2 regions of the Limnobacter sp. G6BE5S genome follow, and region 1 is predicted to be linked to the other one. Evidence: riboswitches for the same ligand, from Rfam matches in the RefSeq annotation. Region 1 holds a riboswitch; the other holds the start of a gene.
What was found. A riboswitch is a leader RNA that binds a small molecule or an ion and turns the genes downstream of it on or off. The one in region 1 is predicted to bind cobalamin.
Positions count from the first base shown of each region.

Region 2: linked by a shared signal. The riboswitch ahead of ACVL1J_RS11635 (TonB-dependent receptor) and the one ahead of ACVL1J_RS01905 (TonB-dependent receptor domain-containing protein) in region 1 are both predicted to bind cobalamin.

Region 1 is NZ_JBZFLM010000001.1:386,321-389,731, reverse strand. Features, by position in the region: partial or broken gene ACVL1J_RS01925 (SDR family oxidoreductase) at 1-93, opposite strand, end outside; gene ACVL1J_RS01920 (helix-turn-helix domain-containing protein) at 32-229, shown strand; gene ACVL1J_RS01915 (lipocalin family protein) at 278-835, shown strand; gene ACVL1J_RS01910 (TIGR02450 family Trp-rich protein) at 839-1,060, shown strand; cobalamin riboswitch at 1,098-1,301, shown strand; gene ACVL1J_RS01905 (TonB-dependent receptor domain-containing protein) at 1,367-3,226, shown strand; gene ACVL1J_RS01900 (bifunctional adenosylcobinamide kinase/adenosylcobinamide-phosphate guanylyltransferase) at 3,244-3,411, shown strand, end outside.
Region 2 is NZ_JBZFLM010000006.1:36,033-39,443, forward strand. Features, by position in the region: gene ACVL1J_RS11630 (Re/Si-specific NAD(P)(+) transhydrogenase subunit alpha) at 1-27, opposite strand, end outside; gene ACVL1J_RS11635 (TonB-dependent receptor) at 253-2,181, opposite strand; cobalamin riboswitch at 2,374-2,582, opposite strand; gene ACVL1J_RS11640 (NUDIX hydrolase) at 2,644-3,159, shown strand; gene mnmA (tRNA 2-thiouridine(34) synthase MnmA) at 3,167-3,411, shown strand, end outside.

The DNA of each region.
Region 1 (3,411 bases):
CACATAAAGTCCACCAATCGAAGAAATATTGATGATCTGCCCACTCTTCTGTTCATTCATGATCGGCAGGACAGCCGCAATTCCGTGCAGCACGCTCAGTGCCGCCCAGGTGCCGGCCATGGTGGGCTACGAGAGTCCGTCACAATTCAGTCGAGAATTCAAACGATACTTCGGCCGCACACCTGTGCAGGAAAGTCAGTATAGCCAATCCATTTTGGCTTTGTCTTGAGTGGTGAAACTTCGCAAATATCCAAAGTAATGTGGCACACTTCAATTCATGAAACCTCTGCTGGCTTTAGCTACTTCGTTCGCCCTGTCTTGCGTGGCTGTCAATTCAGCACTCGCAGCAGAATCCCCACAAGCCCTTCAAACCATTCAGTCGCTCGACGTGCCCCGTTACATGGGCACCTGGTTTGAAGTTGCCAAGTACCCCAATCGTTTTCAGAAGCAGTGTGTGGCCAATACCAGCGCGGCATATTCACTTCAAAAAGACGGCACAGTGAAAGTGCTGAACCGCTGCCAGTTGGCCAACCGCGACATGGAAGAGGTCGAAGGCCAGGCCAGGCAGACAGGTGGCTTGAAATCACCGAAGCTAGAGGTACGCTTTGCGCCAGCCTGGTTAAGTTGGCTGCCCATGGTGTGGGGTGATTACTGGGTGATTGATCTTGACCCCGAATACCAACTGGTTGCAGTCAGCGAACCCAAGCGAGAATTTTTGTGGGTGTTGTCGCGTACGCAGCAAGTAAACCCAGCCAAATACGAGGCGCTGCTGCAACGCCTGAAAGCCAAGGGCTTCGATTTGAACAAGCTTGAACTTTCACCGCAAGTCAATTAAGCCATGCGCCGTTTGAACCCCAAGAAGTTGCTGCTGAGCAAGTGGACTGCCGTGAAACCAGTGAACAAAGAAAAACACTTTCTGGTTCGCTCAGTGGTGAAGCCTGAAAGCGATGAATTGCCTGTTGAGCAATTTGAATTGGAGGCTGTGCATTCCGGCCGAACGCAAATTATTCACTGGCGTGATTTGCAAGATGAAGGGCAGTGGATTCAGGGTTGGACGTAGTCGGGCGTATAGCGATGTTTTCTTTGCCCCCTGCTGCTGTACAATCTTCCTTGTTGGTGCTCTTGGAACAGTCCCTGTTCTGAAGTTAAACGGGAAGCTCTTTAGCGCTGCCCCCGCAACGGTACGCAGACAAGCGTCAAGCTTGGCTTTCATCAAAAACCATTGGGTGTTTTCAAACGCCTGAGAAGGTGGTGAGGGTAAGTCTGCCAGCCCGGATACCGGCCAACAACGGGGTGCGCCATTGGCGCACTATGTCCCATGCACTGTCGGGGAAGGCGGTGAGGGTACTCGTCAATCCATTTAACCATGAACTCAATTCGCTTGGGCAAGCTTTGGCTTGCCATGCCGGTGGCCATTGCTGCAGCCGGTCCTGTATTCGCACAAAAAAAACCAACTTTTGATTCCGTGGTGGTCACCGCCACCCGCACCGAACAGCCCATCACCGAGGTGTTGGCCGATGTCACGGTCATTGACCGGGAAACACTTGATCGTGCCGGGCAAACCTCGCTGCGCGAAGTGCTGGCCCAACAGCCCGGCGTGCAAATGTCGGCCAACGGCAGTTACCGTTCCAACACCAATGTGTTTTTGCGCGGTGCGTCGGCCACTCAAACCATTTTGCTGGTGGATGGTGTGCGGGTGGGGTCTGCAACCAGCGGCGGTTTTTCACTGGAAACCATTCCGCTTGAATCGATTGAGCGCATCGAGATTTTGCGCGGTGCGGCCTCGGCGTTGTATGGCCCCGATGCGGTGGGCGGGGTCATTCAAATCATCACGCGGCAAGCGGGCACACCACGGCGGTCGGTTAGTGTGGGTGTGGGCACCGATGGTCAACGGTTGGGTGCGGCGCACTTCAGTGGCAAAACCGGCATGTTTGGCTACAGCCTTGGTTTTTCCCATGAACGGGGCACTGGCATTGATGCCAAAACACCCGCTGCATCGGGGTTGAATCCAGATGAAGACGCGTTTGAAACTAGCAGCCTGAATTTCAGTTTGGTGGCCGATGTGCACACCAATCACCAACTAAAATTTCAAACCTTGTACAGCGAAGGCGAGTACGGTTTCGACGGCAACCCGTTTCCCAACCCGCTGGCTCTGAATTCACAAACCAGCGAAGCGATTGCAAAACCGGAACTGAACCAGTCCAGCTTGCAATGGGTTGCCAAATTCACGCCGCGCTGGAAGTCGACCGTATTGCTGGCGCAGTCCGATGACAAATCGGTGAGTGAATACCGCCGTTTGTCCGATGGCGCAGATGCGGGCCGTGCCCGGTTCAATACCAAGCGCGACCAATACAGCTGGCAAAACGATATTTCATTGGGTAGCGATGTGCTGACCTTGCTGGCCGAGCAGCGCACCGAGGAGGTGGACAGCACCACCGACTACGACGTAAAGGCACGCACCATCGATGGTTTCATGGCCGCGTATGCATTGAATCGCGCGCAGTGGGACGCGCTGGGCGTGCTGCGAAGCGACGACAATTCCCAGTTCGGGCGTTTCAACAACTATGCGCTTTCTGCGGGTTACAAACTGAATTCGCAATGGCGTTTGGTGGGCAGTGCGGGCAGCAGTTTTCAGGCCCCCACGTTTAACCAGTTGTACTTTCCAGGTTTTGGCAACCCTGAATTGCAACCCCAACGCAGCCGTTCCAAAGAACTGGGTGTGAAGTATGCAGCCTCGGCAATTGCTGCCAGTGCGGTGGTGTACGAAAACAGGGTGCAGGGTTTCATTACCCCCTCGACGAATGTGCAGTCAGCGCGCGCAACCTTGCGTGGTGCCACCTTCGCAGTAGATCGCCAGTTTGAAACAATATTGGTGAAAGCTTCCTACGATTACACCGACCCCAAAACCGAACCCGACAACAAACGCATTGTGCGCATTGCCCGCCATGTATTCAATTTAAACTTGAGTCGTGAAACTGGCCCCTGGCAGTACTATGGTGAGTTGAAACTGGCCAGCGACCGTGAAGACAGGGCGATTCCTTTCAGCGACCCCAATATTGAACTGGGCGGTTATGGTTTGCTGAACGCCGGGGCAAGCCGCAAGGTGAATCAGGAATTGTCCGTGTCGGCCCGCTTGAATAACATCACCGACAAAACCTATTCACTGGCCAATGGCTTTACCACACCGGGCAGAAACCTGTTTGTGTCGGCCAACTGGTCTTTTTAAGGGGTAAAACCTGATTGATGCACATGCTTGCTCGTTCTGAGTTGATACTGGGTGGTCAGCGCAGTGGCAAATCGCGCCGCGCTGAAGACCTGGCCATTCAATGGCTTGCAGCCAGCCCGCAGCGGCACGCTGTGCTGGTGGCCACGGCCCATGTTGGCGACGATGAAATGCAGCAACGCATTGTG
Region 2 (3,411 bases), on a different contig from region 1:
TGTCTCGGCCGGGATTCCGATTTTCATGGAACTTCTCCTTGTGGGAAAGCGCTTTTATTTGATGTTTAAGAACTGCAAATACACTGCTGGTGCGGACTATAGCACGGTAGTATCGCCCAATCTAAGGGAATACCACAACCCAGCATCTGACAATAATTCTTGTCAAATTATAATTAAACCGCCTCAAATTGTGTTGAGTCCGAGATCTAAACATCAAATCAGAGAATTGATAAGCAAAGGGCTGCTTCTGCTTTAAAAATCAGCATTCAGATTAATGAAAAACGCCCGACCAATTTCCGGGTAAATCCCGTTCGGACCGAACTGCGTTCTGTAGTATTGCTTGTCGAATACATTCTGAACCTGGAACACCACGCTGTAACTGTCTTGCCTGTAGCGCCAATTCAGGTCGAGCACACCAAAACCGGGGATCTGTAGATCCGTATTTGCAGCAGACCGTTGATCGGATTGCATGTTCACAATCGCTTCCGTTGATACGCGTGATGTCCAGTCATATTCAGCGGCAACCTTCAAGTTGTGGGCTGCAACCAGTGGTACGCGACTGCCGCTGAGCGAACCTGACCGAAACTCAGCATCCAGATACTGATAAGCCGCGATCATTCTCAAGTCTTTGCGCAAGCTTCCATTCCATTTCAATTCAAGGCCTTTTCTGCGCAACTCGTCCAGGTTGCTGTTCAAACCATTGATGAACAATGCAGGGTCTACGATCGTAGGATCAAAAAACAATTCATTCTCAACGTCCATCACGAACAGCGTGCTGCTGAACTCACCTGTCCACATCGCAGTTTTCAAACCCACCTCCACTTCATCTGCAACTTGAGGGTTCAAAAACGGCACACGGGTTGTCCCCACGCCTGCAAAGCCATTTTCATTGGCATTCGGAATGCGGAAGCTGCGGGCGACTTTCGAAAAGACAGTGAGGTTCTCGGCTGCCTTCCAGGAAGCGCCCAACTGATGTGCGACCAGTGAGTAATCCCGTGTTTCGCCGCTGGCTTTCTGTTGCTCGGACCGTTCGTAACGGCTGCCAGCATTCACACGCAACACATCGTTCACGGTCCAGTCGTCTTCAATGAAGATCGCATTGGATTCAAGCGTGCCTGCGTCAAACCCACGCAAAGCGGCTTTTTCAATGTCGTAACCGACACGAATGACATGCGCACCTGCGCCATGCGGCAATGTAAAGGTGAGGTAGGGACTAATCTGGTCTTGTTCATACTCTGACCGGGCGTTAAACACAAAACCACCCCCAAAGTCGAAAGATCCCAATGCTTCATGAGTACGACGACTTACACGGACACCCGTTCCCCAATTGCCGTAATCAGCCGAGCCATAGAAACGGAAGGTATTTCGTTCGAACGATCCAAAATCGTTTGGACTATTTGTTTGCTTTGGGTTTTGCTCAAACTGCGCACGATTCAGTGAACCAGGAAATCTGGATTTTGAACCCTCGGCGGAAAATGACGCACCCGCGCTGAACACATCGCCTTGCCAATCCAGCGCCAAACTAGCCAAATCGCGGCTGGCTTCGCTGTTGTCTCGGTATCCGTTGGTGAATTCCTTGGAACCATTGAACACCAACGAAAAACCGTTAGCGCCGCCAAACAGGGTGGCGCCCAATTCTTTGGTGTCGTAAGAGCCATAAGACGCAAATACATCACCACCCACACCGTCGCGACCACGGCCTTTTTTGGTCGTGATCCGTATAACACCACCACTGGCTCCGCTACCGTAAGCAACCGAACTGCCGCCGCGAATAACCTCGATTGTTTCAATGCTGCTGACCGGAATACTGCCATAGCGGGGAGTGACGCCTTCGTTGTCATTCAACTTCACGCCATCCACCACAAACACCACATTGGCAGACGCGGTTTCACCAAAACCACGCAAGTCCACGGATGCACTTCGGCTTCCGTCTAGCGGGGTACGAACATTGACCAAAGCCAGTTTAGACAACACATCGCGCACGGTGGTATAGCCAGACTGACGAATTTGCTCAGCCGTAATGACTGTGGTCGAAAATGGCTGGTCCTTCTCAAGGACTGCAGTTTGAGTAGAGGACACAAACACTGGGGGAAGCGCATAAAACGCGAGTTCCTCTTGAGCCTGTACGGGCAAAGCCGCCAACAAACAAACGATTGGTAATTTTTTGAAATGAATGAACACCTTGAACTCCAGTAAACTGCACCCACCGTGCGGCAATCAATTAACTGGGGAAGACAACACAGGCGAAAGAACCACGCGCGCAAGCAAGCCAAGGACACAACAGCCCTGGAAGTCACGGAGAAAAGTTCGGTAAAAAACAATTGGCCGCCTGCGTGCTGCCTCCCCGCAGCACCAGTCGCTCGCCTGAATGGGACAGGCTGAACGGTCAAGGCCGGTATCCGGGCTTGTAAGTTTTGATGTGTCGCCTTCCCAGTTGCTGCGTTTAGAGCAGCTTTACTACCAGTGGCAAAATGACACACCCGCACTTACGTACCGTTGCGGGGGCAGCGCAGGCTTGAACCTGCTTCCCGTTTAACTGCGCTCAAAAAATGAGCACAAGCACCTTAACCCTGCTATTCTAACGTGTTTTTTTAACACCCAAACACCGGGCGCATGCCGTTTAGGCAGTGCGATTGAAAAGCCATGTCAGAAGTCTGGAAACCCAGCGTCACAGTAGCCGCCATTGTCGAGCATCAGGGCAAATTCCTGATCGTGGAAGAACACACCACCGATGGCATCAAGCTGAACCAACCCGCAGGCCACCTGGATCCAGGTGAAACGCCACAGTTTGGCGCTGCCCGCGAAGCACTGGAAGAATCAGCCTGGGAGGTGAACCCGGTGGGTTTGCTGGGCATCTACATGAGTCGCTACACAAGCTCACGCACGCAGGAAGATGTTACTTATCTGCGCTTTGCCTTTGCAGCCGAGGTGGTGAAACACCACATTGATCGCGCATTGGACGAAGGCATTATCCGCACACTGTGGATGACCGTTGAGGAGTTGCGCGCCAGCCAAGACCAGCACCGCAGCCCTTTGGTGATGCGTTGCGTGGAAGACTTCCTGAACTGGAAGGCTGGCAAACAGCCCATCATGCCGCTTGAACACGTGTACACGCACCCCAGCGTGCTTGCAGGCCCCATGCCCCCCGGCGTATCGTAAAAGCATCATGGCTAAAACAGTGGTTATTGGCATGTCGGGCGGGGTTGATTCCTCGGTGTCGGCATGGCTGCTTAAGCAGCAGGGTTACAAGGTGATTGGTCTTTTCATGAAAAACTGGGAAGACGATGACGATTCGGAGTATTGCTCGAGCCGACAAGACTGGCTGGACGCGGCCAGCGTGGCCGACATGGTTGGCGTGGACATTGAAGCCGTGAACTTCGCCAACGAGTACAAAGACCGTGTGTTCTCTGT